Regions from separate parts of the Georgenia sunbinii genome, predicted to be linked through region 3. Evidence: riboswitches for the same ligand, from Rfam matches in the RefSeq annotation. Region 3 holds a riboswitch; each other region holds the start of a gene.

Region 1 (3,267 bases), on a different contig from region 3:
CGGCGCCGACGCCGCGGACACCGCGGAGGCGGCCCGGGCGATCCGGCGGGCCGCGGAGGACTCGGCGCGCCCGACCTTGGCGGCGGCCGCGGCCTGCACCTTGCCCACCTTGCGTGCCTCGGTCGCCTCGGTCTTCTCCAGCTTGCGCTGGGCGGCCCTCTCGACGTCCAGCTCGTGGCGGGAGCGGACGACCGCCACCACCGGCGCACCGTTGAGCACGCCGCGGCTCACCGAGCCGAGCACGAGACCGACGAGCCCGCCACGGCCACGGCTGCCGACGACGACGACCGACGACTCGTCGCCGGCGCGCACCAGTGCCTTGACCGGCCGCTCCCGCACCAGGCGCAGCTCGACGGGGACGTCCGGGAACTGCTTGTGCCAGGCGGTGAGGCGGTCGCTGGTGAGCTTCGCGGCCTCGCTCGCGCCGGCATCGTAGTGGCCGGAGATGACGGCGTCGGGGAAGTCGGGGAACGCGGCGTCGTCCTGCGAGCCCTGGACGACGACGAGCCGCTGACCGCGACGTGCCGCCTCCTCGAAGGCGTACTCCATGGCCTCGGGGGCACCCTCGTTGGGGTCCATCCCGACGACGACCGGCCGGTCCGGGTCGAGATCGGCGTCCGCCCGGACGACGACGACGGCGGAGCGAGCGTGCGCGGCGGCCTTCTGCGAGACCGAGCCGAGGAAGCTGTCGCTGCCGGCGCCCATCCCCTGGGCGCCGACGACGGTCACCACCGCTGACTCGGACGACGTCACCAGTGCCATCGCCGGGTCCTCGATGCGGACCTCGGTGGACACGGCGAGCCCGGGGTGGTTCTCCTCGACCCGCTTCTTGGCAGCAGCCACCACCCGGTTGCCGTTCTCGGTGATCTCCGGCGGCGGCTCGAACTCCCAGGCACGCGCCCGCGTCAGCCAGGGGAAGGCGTACAGGATGTGCAACCCGGTGCTACGGCGTGTCGCCTCGGCTGCGGCCCAGTCGACGGCAACATCGGCCGCGGCGGAACCATCGGTCCCCACAAGGACGCTACCCGCCGGGAACTGCTCGTTGACCATTTGCTGACCCCAATCGATCGCGTGTCCAAGCCCTGAAGAACACCGGTACCACGTCGATCCTCCCACGGAGTGGGGCGGCGCGGCGGGCCCGACCGGAGGGTGGATCGGCTCAGGGGCCCGCCGCGCCGTCCGCCGCTCAGCTCACGCGCTGCGCCTCGACCTCCAGCAGACCTCGGGACCGCAGCGCCGGGATGACCCCGCGCAGCAGACCGGCGACGTCCGCCGGCACCGAGCCGGGCAGCACGACGAAACCGTCGGCGGCACCGGCCTCGAGCCACTTCTCGATCGTGGTGACGACGTCGCCGACCGTGCCGACGGCCTCGAGGGCGCCGGCCCAGCCATGGTCCCCGCCGGCGATGTCGGTCAGCAGGTCGGCACGCACCCGCGCGGCCTGGTAGTCGGCCGAGATGACCGCGCGCAGGTCGACGAGCACCTTGACCGGTGGGCGGCCCGCCGCCCGGGCCGCGGAGCGCACCGCGTAGCGCAGCTCACGGGCCCACGCGAGGTCGGTCTCGCGCAGGCGGACCACGTCGGCGAACTCCCCGGCGACGTCGAGGTCGCTCTCGTCGGCCAGCGGCACGACGACCGTCGGCAGGTCCGCGGATGCCGAGCCGCCTCGACGGCCCCGGCTCGCAGAGCGGACGAGGTGCTCGAGGTGGTCACCGAGCGACGGGATGCCGGCAGCATCGGCGGTCGCCGCACCCCGACGGCCAGTGACCTCCAGGCCGGCCCAGGCGCCGGTCTTGCGGTTGAACTGGGACAGCTCGGCCGCCACCGCGGAGTCCGCCCGACCGAGCTGGACGGTGGGGACGAGCCCGGTGCCGCCGGCGCTCGGGCTGATCCGGCGGGCCGCCACGATCGGGTCGAGCCAGGAGTTGGCCCGCGGGGCGGCGTCGGACCGCAGCCGGAAGCCGTCCCCCAGGCTGACGAAGGACACCCCACCCTGGTGGGCGGCGCGGGCATAGGCGGCGAGCCGCACGAGGTTGGCGTGCTCGGCGGGCAGGCCGGAGGCGAAGTCCGGATCGGCGCTGGGAGCACCGAGGGCGGACAGGTCCAGCGCGATCGTCGCGGGGCTGGTGGTGGTCTCGGTGGTTCGGGTAGGCAGGTAGGACACAGTCATGGCAGGGCACATCCATCAGTCAGCAGCGCGCAGTGAGCGCGTCAAGGAAGACTGACCGGCCGTCCCGAGGGCGGCGTCTCACTCGCCGACGATCGGGGGCTCTGGTCAGGGGTGATGCGTCAGCACGGGCTGTGCTGGGGCATCGCTGGGGGTTGTCCTCAGCGGGACATACCCGGACGACACATGCCGCAACACATCGCACCGCTGGCCAGGTCGAAGGACCGCCGGGGGGTGAGGATGGTGCGCATCGTCGTTCTTCCTTCGTGCTCGACACCGAGGTGTGCATGCGTTGCCCCACGCCTGCGCGGGGCCAGGTCATCACCCGGAGCACCCGCCGCACGTGGCGGGTTGCCGACCAGCAAGCCGGGGCTTAGCGCACGCGTGGTGCGCACTGGTGCTCTGAACCTGCTCGGAGCCTACGAGGCTCTCACTTCACCTGTCAACCTTCGGGCCGCGGCGTGTCTCGGGACGCCAGAGGGGGCTGGTCGGTGCGACCAGCCCCCTCAGCGGTGTGCGTGACGACCCTGCTGGGTCAGTCGACCGGGAAGAGTCGGACGTTGACCGCGCCCGCGTAGCTGCCCTCCGGGGTGTCGACGGGCACGTCGAGCGCGAGGTCGGCCACGACCTCGGTGGTCCCGAAACGGGCGTGGTCGTCCGCCCTGGCGAGCAGCATGGCCTCGGTCAGGCCCTGTCCGCCGTCGAGCTGGCCGAGCACCTGCGGGCCGGCGTCGGCGGTCGCCGCACCGAGGACCCGGGGCGCCCAGCCGAGGAACGCGGAGCTGATGGCGCCGGCCGGGGAGGTGAGGCCCTCGGTGCTGCCGGTGAGCGACCAGCCGGCCGCGGCGGTGCGGGTGTCGGTGACCGAGATCTGCGGCAGCGTGGCGTCGAAGGACCAGCGGTCCCCGCCGTTGCGGGCGTCACCGAGGTCGACGGTGCTGTCGGCGGCGATGGTCATGGTCAGCGCACCCTGCTTGAGCGCCGGGTCGCCGGCCGGGACATCGGCCTCGAGGACGATGTCACCGTCGACGGGGTCCATCTCGAGCTGCCCGAGGCCGGTCGCCACGCGACGCTCGATGCCCTCAGTGACGGCCGTGGTG
Region 2 (3,267 bases), on a different contig from region 3:
AGGCCCTGCGCCCACCAGCCGTCGACGTCGTGCTCCTCGACGAGCCAGGCGGCGATCCGCTTGTGGTCCCAGCCGGTGGCGCCGGCGCCGTCCAGGAGCGCGAACCACTCCTGCCGCGGGCGGCCGGTGCGGTCGACCACGGTGTCATCGCCGACCAGGTCCTCGGTACGTCGCGTCATGGCGCACACGGTACTGGCGCCGTGGCGGTGCGGGAAGGGCGACGACGCGCCCCCACCGGGCAGGTGGGGGCGCGCCGCGGCGTGGGCGGCCTGGCCGGCGAACCGGGGCGTCGCGGCTGGCGGACCGGTCAGCGGTTGATGCGGCTGCCGGCACCACCCTCGCTGATGTCGCCCTCGACGCGGGCGCCGCGGTAGACGTACAGGTTGCTCTTGTCGCGCTCGCTGGCGTTGCCGTCGATCCGGGCGGTGCCGTAGAGGTACAGGTGGCCGGCCCCGCTCTCCTTGACGTTGCCGTCGACGGTCCCGCGGATGTACACCGCGCCGTCGTGCAGCTCATGGACGTTGCCGTCGACGCGTGCGGTGCGGAAGATCTCGAGCTTGCCGGTGCTGCTCTCCTGGATGTTGCCGTCCACCCGGCCGTGGACCTGGACGGTGCCGTGGCCGGTCTCCTCGACGTTGCCGTCGACCCGGCCGTTCTTGCCGATGACGATGGAGCCCACTCCGACCTGCTTGACGTTGCCCTCGACCGTGCCGTTGATGGTGAGGGTGCCGTTGCGGACCTTGAGGTCGCCGTCGATGGTGCGCCCGGCGGCCACCGTGTAGTTGCCGGACCGGACGATCTCGTCGGCCTGTGCTGCGGACGGGAGTGCAACGAGCATGAGCCCGGCGACCGCGCCGGCAGCGAGAGTGCGTCGAACGTTCATGGCGGTGTTCCTCTTCTCGAAGTCCTCGGGACCGTCCCCGTGGATCGGCACCAGTCCATCGGGTGCCCGTGAGGCCACCGTGAGGGGGCGGTGAGAGGCCTCTCACCGCCCGGTCACCCGCTGTTCACCTGCGTGCGGGCGGGACGACTTCTGCCATCAGGCGAACCTGCAGGTCTCGCATGGTGGACGTGTCTTGCTCAGCGACAACCGTCGCCGCCACGATGTCCACGCCATCAAGAGCGGCCGAGAGTCCTGGCTCGTCGACGTCGCAGCAACCCCCCGATCACGGGTGAGGGTGCTTCCGCCAGGTTCGATGGGAGAACTCTGTTGAGCACCGCTAGCCTCGTATCCGTGCCGTCCGGCCGACCGACCGTCTCGTTCGAGCTCTACCCACCGCGCACGCCGGCGACAGCCGCCGCCGCGTGGGAGACCGTCCAGCGCCTCGCCGCTGCGGGCCCGGACTTCTTCTCGGTCACCTACGGTGCCTCCGGCTCCTCCCGCACCGCGTCGCGCGACGTCGTCCGGCGGATCCTGCGCGAGACGACGGTGCCGCCGATCGCCCACCTCACCTGCGTCGGCGCCACCCGCGCCGAGCTCGCCGACCTCGTCGGGCAGCTCGTCGACGACGGGGTGCGGGACTTCCTCGCGCTGCGCGGCGACCCGCCGGCCGGGGAGACCCGCTGGCAGCCGCAGCCTGGCGGGCTGGCCGGCTCCAGCGAGCTCGTCGAGCTCATCCGCGACGTCGAGCGAGAGCGGCTCGGCACCGACGGCGCGGTGAGCATCGCCGTCGCCGCCTACCCGGCCGGCACCAGCCACACCCGCGCGCAGGACGTCCGGGCCCTGCTCGACAAGCAGGCCGCCGGCGCCGACTTCGCCGTCACCCAGGTCTTCTACGACGTTGAGCCCTACGTCTCGCTGGTCGAGGAGGCCCGCTCCGCCGGCGTCGTCCTGCCCGTGGTCGCCGGGATCATCCCGATGACCGACCCCGGTCGCCTCGCCCGCCTCGCCCAGCTCACCGGCGTCGAGGTGCCGCAGCGGGTGGTCGACCTGCTCGCCGTCGAGGACGACGAGCACCGCCACCGCCTCGGTATCGACGCCACCGTCGAGCTCGTCGAGGCGGCGATCGCCGCCGGCGCTCCCGGCATCCACCTGTACACCTTCAACCAGTTCCGGCCGGCGCTCGACGTCGTCGAGCGTCTGCGCCGGCCGCTACCCACCATCGCCCCCACTCACGCAAGGACACTGTGATGCCCGACTCCACCACCCCCGTGCTGCCCGCCGCCACGATCCTCGGGTACCCCCGGATCGGGCCGAACCGCGAGCTCAAGCGGGCGATCGAGTCCTTCTGGGCCGGCCGCAGCGACGCCGACGACCTCGAGGTCGCGGCCGCCGGGCTGCGGCGACTCTCGCGCCAGCGGCTCGTCGAGCTCGGCCTGGGCCGTGACGACGCGTCGATCCCCAGCGACTTCTCCTACTACGACCAGGTGCTCGACACCGCGACCACCGTCGGTGCCGTGCCGCCGCGGTTCCGTCACCTCCAGGACGACGACGGCGCCCTCGACCTCGACGGCTACTTCACCGTGGCCCGTGGCAAGGACGACCGGTCCCCGCTGGAGATGACCAAGTGGTTCGACACGAACTACCACTACCTGGTGCCGGAGATCAGCCCGGAGACGAGCTTCCGGCTCACCGACTGCCGCGTCGTCCAGCTCTTCCTCGAGGCCGCCGCCGAGGGCATCACCACCCGCCCCACGATCGTGGGGCCGGTGACCTTCCTGCTGCTGAGCAAGGCCGTCGGCGAGGAGCCGGCGACCGAGGCCGACGGCGCCGCCCCGGCCGCCCCCGCGCCCGAGGGCTTCCACCCGCTCGACCGCCTCGAGGACCTGCTGCCCGCCTACGTCGACCTGCTCCACGCGCTGGGCGAGGCCGGTGTGCCGTGGCTGCAGATCGAGGAGCCGGCGCTGGCCGTGGACTCCGACCTGCCGCGCGAGCGGATCCTCGCGGCCACCGCCCGCGCCTACGAGGTGCTCGCCGGGGAGGTCACCCGCCCCGGCCGGCCGGCGCTGTTCGTGCCGATCGCCTACGGCCCGGCGGAGGATGCGCTGCCGGTGCTCGCCGCCGCCGGCGTCGAGGCGGTGGGGATCGACGCGGTGCGCGGCGAGGTGCCGGCGCCCGAGGTGCTCAGCGTGCTCGGCGACGTGACCGTCGTCGCCGGCGTGGTCGATGGCCGCAACGTGTGGCGCTCGGACCTCGACGCCGCGTTCGGCAAGCTCGAGGCGCTCGCCGCCGGGCTGGCGGCCGACGCCGTCGCCACCGGCCGGCTCGCCGTCGGGACCTCGACGTCGCTGCAGCACGTGCCCTACGACGTCGAGCCGGAGACCGGG
Region 3 (3,267 bases):
AGCGAGGGCCCCAGCCCGACCGACGTCCCGTGGCGGCGCCGGCGCCGCTGACCAGCAGCTGGTCAGCCGCGGATCTCCAGGGTGCAGCACTTGGCGCCGCCACCGCCCTTGAGCAGCTCGGAGGTGTCGACCCCGATCGGCTCGAAGCCGCGCTGGGTGAGCGCTGCCGCGAGGTCGGTGGCTCGCGGGTTGACGACGACGTGGCGCCCGTCGCTCACCCCGTTGAGCCCGAGGACGACCGCGTCCTGCTCGCCGGCGATGATCGCGTCCGGGAACAGCCTCTCGAGCACGCGGCGGCTGCCCGGGGAGAAGGCCGGCGGGTAGTACGCGATCTCGTGGTCGGAGAGCGCGAGCAGTGCGGTGTCGAGGTGGTAGAACCGCGGGTCGACGAGCTGCAGCCCGATGACCGGCTTGCCGATGGCCTCCTGCAGCTCGGCGTGCGCCGCGAGCGAGGTGCGGAAACCGGTGCCGGCGAGCACGAGGTCGCCCACGGTGAGGATGTCCCCCTCACCCTCGTTGACCTCCGAGGCGGTGACGGTGGGGAAGCCGGCGTCGGCGAACCACTGCTCGTACGCCGGCCCCTCGGGCATCCGCTGCGGGTAGGTGAACTTGGCCGAGTACACGACGCCGTCGCCCGTGATGGCGCCGTTGGCGGCGTACACCATGTCGGGCAGCCCCGGGACCGGCTCGATGAGGTCCACCCGGTGCCCGAGGCGCAGGTAGGTGTCGTGGAGCTGCTGCCACTGCCGGACCGCTAGGTCGGTGTCGGTCGGCACGTCGCTGTGCATCCAGGGGTTGATCTCGTAGGCGACGGTGAAGTAGGTGGGCCGGCACATGAGGTAGCGCCGTGGCGAGGCTTCGCGGGGTGTCCGCACTTGTCGCCCCTTTCGGGTCGGGGGTGTCTCGGCAGCCTATGGTCCGCGGCGCGCGACCGCCCGGGCCGCCGCCGCGCCGTACCCTGGCGGCATGCGCGAACCCATCTCCGAGGCGGACCTCGACGCGGCCGACTTCTCCGGAGGCTCCCACCGAGGCGTGGCCGACCGGCTGGTCGGTTGGGCGCGCGAGCCCCACCCGGGTGACGTCGTCAGCGCCAGGGAGCTCCTCGTCCGGGCGGGCGAGCAGCTGGAGCAGGCCGAGGACGACGCTGCGGCGGAGCGGCTCTACCGCGAGGCGGTCGCGATGACCGGCGAGGTCTTCCTCGATCCGCGCTGCCACCTGGCGGAGGTCCTCGTCCGTCGCGGCGCGCTCGACGAGGCCCTCGCGGTCGACGCGGAGCTGCGCCGCAGCAGGCCGGACTCGGCGGTGGCCTACCGGTACATGGCAGAGACCTGGCAGAGCCACGGGGACCCACGCCGCGCCCTGGGCTGGTACAACCGCGCCCTGAGCCGCCACGAGCAGGGCGACGGTTTCACCGCCGACGACCTCGGCTGGCTGTGCCACGAGCGGTGGCTGCTGCGCGAGCAGGAGGGGCACCCGCCCGACGAGTACGACCTCGTCGGGATCGGCTGGCTTGAGCAGCCCCGGGAGTAGCCGCCGTCCCTAGCGACGCTGTCCGCTGGGTGGACATCGGGCGTGAGCCCCTTGGCGTGGCCCGGCCGGGTGGCTAACATCGTGGTGACCATCCAGAGCAGCCGAGAGACCTGGCTCGTTGACGCTGCAGCAACCCCGTGCCGTTCCTCGGTACGTGCGGGTGCTTCCGCCAGGACCGATGGAGGCGCCATGAGCTACGTCAGTGATCCCACCCCTGGTTGTCCCGGGCCGTCCGGCTACCCGGACGCCGACCCGACGTGGGGGCCGGCCACGCGGGCCGCGCACGCCGGTCACGTCCGCACCGGTTTCCAGGAGACCTCCGAGGCGCTGTTCCTCACCACGGGTTTCGTCTACGACCGTGCCGCTGACGCCGAGGAGGCCTTCGCAGGTGGCCTCGACCGCTTCACCTACGCCCGCTACGAGAACCCGACCGTCTCGATCTTCGAGGAGCGGCTGCGGTCCCTCGAGGGCGCCGAGGCCTGCTACGCCACGGCCACCGGGATGGCGGCGGTGTTTGCCACGCTCGCGGCGCTGGTCAGCAGCGGGTCACGGATCGTCGCGGCACGTGCGCTCTTCGGTTCCACCCTCACGCTGTTCGAGGACGTCCTTGCCAAGTGGGGAGTGCGCACCGACTACGTCGACGCCCACGACGTCGACGACTGGCGCCGGGCGCTGGCGACCCCGGCGGACGTGGTGTTCTTCGAGACCCCGTCCAACCCGATGCAGGACATCGTCGACGTCCGTGCCGTGAGCCGGCTGGCCCACGACGCGGGCGCCGTCGTCGTCGTCGACAACGTCTTCGCGACGCCGGTCCTGCAGCAGACGCTGCCGCAGGGGGCCGACGTCGTCGTCTACTCCGCGACCAAGCACATCGACGGCCAGGGGCGCACGATGGGGGGCGCGGTGCTCGGCAGCAAGGAGTTCATCGAGGGTCCGTTGCAGCTCATCCTGCGCAACACCGGGCCGAGCCTGAGCCCGTTCAACGCCTGGGTGCTGCTCAAGGGCCTGGAGACGATGCCGCTGCGTGTCAAGGCGCAGACCGACGCGACGCTGCAGCTCTCCGCCTGGTTGGAGACCCTGCCGCAGATCGGGCGGGTGTACTACCCGTTCCTCGACTCCCACCCGCAGGTCGAGCTGGCCCGCTCGCAGATGAGCGGTGGCGGCACCGTCGTCACCTTCGACCTCGCGGTCGACGGCCGGCCGGCCACCCAGGCGGAGGCCTTCGCCTTCCTCGACGCGCTGCAGATCGTGCTGATCTCCAACAACCTTGGCGACGTGAAGTCGCTCGTCACCCACCCGGCGACGACGACGCACCGGCGCCTCGGCCCCGAGGGGCGGGCGGAGGTCGGGATCAGCGACGCGACGATCCGTCTCTCGGTCGGCCTCGAAGACCTGGCCGACCTGCAGCGCGACGTCGAGCGGGCCCTCGCCGCGGTGCCCGCCGCCCGCACCCACCAGCCCGCCTGACCCGAGATCTCCCGCCCCACCCGCCCACCCTTGTCGCCGACAGCAGACTTGTCCGCGACAGCGGGTTTGTCTGCGAGAGCAGGGTTGTCGACGGGCAGACCATCCCCGCTGTCACGACCACGGGGTGGTTCCTGCGTGGACAATCCCGCTGTCACGGCAGGGGTGGGGCGGGGCGGGTGCGGCGGACCCAGCGGTCCATCCGCCACAGCGCGAGGGCAGCCATCGCGTCCAGTGCGTGGTTGAGGGCCGGGCCGGTGAGCGCCGCCGGCA

What was found. A riboswitch is a leader RNA that binds a small molecule or an ion and turns the genes downstream of it on or off. The one in region 3 is predicted to bind S-adenosylmethionine.
Region 1: another riboswitch for S-adenosylmethionine. It lies ahead of V2J52_RS03925 (hypothetical protein); the one in region 3 lies ahead of V2J52_RS13325 (O-succinylhomoserine sulfhydrylase).
Region 2: another riboswitch for S-adenosylmethionine. It lies ahead of V2J52_RS04825 (methylenetetrahydrofolate reductase); the one in region 3 lies ahead of V2J52_RS13325 (O-succinylhomoserine sulfhydrylase).

What each region holds. Positions count from the first base shown of each region.
Region 1 covers NZ_JAZGOL010000001.1:827,004-830,270, forward strand. Annotated here, with positions in the region: gene V2J52_RS03920 (universal stress protein) at 1-1,050, opposite strand, end outside; gene V2J52_RS03925 (hypothetical protein) at 1,187-2,170, opposite strand; SAM riboswitch class IV at 2,452-2,576, opposite strand; gene V2J52_RS03930 (purple acid phosphatase family protein) at 2,703-3,267, opposite strand, start outside.
Region 2 covers NZ_JAZGOL010000002.1:83,867-87,133, reverse strand. Annotated here, with positions in the region: gene V2J52_RS04835 (DUF4287 domain-containing protein) at 1-179, opposite strand, end outside; gene V2J52_RS04830 (bactofilin family protein) at 308-883, opposite strand; SAM riboswitch class I at 1,111-1,203, shown strand; gene V2J52_RS04825 (methylenetetrahydrofolate reductase) at 1,235-2,131, shown strand; gene metE (5-methyltetrahydropteroyltriglutamate--homocysteine S-methyltransferase) at 2,131-3,267, shown strand, end outside.
Region 3 covers NZ_JAZGOL010000005.1:117,892-121,158, reverse strand. Annotated here, with positions in the region: gene V2J52_RS13340 (universal stress protein) at 1-51, shown strand, start outside; gene ddaH (dimethylargininase) at 63-875, opposite strand; gene V2J52_RS13330 (tetratricopeptide repeat protein) at 967-1,530, shown strand; SAM riboswitch class I at 1,616-1,715, shown strand; gene V2J52_RS13325 (O-succinylhomoserine sulfhydrylase) at 1,720-2,997, shown strand; gene V2J52_RS13320 (SRPBCC family protein) at 3,149-3,267, opposite strand, start outside.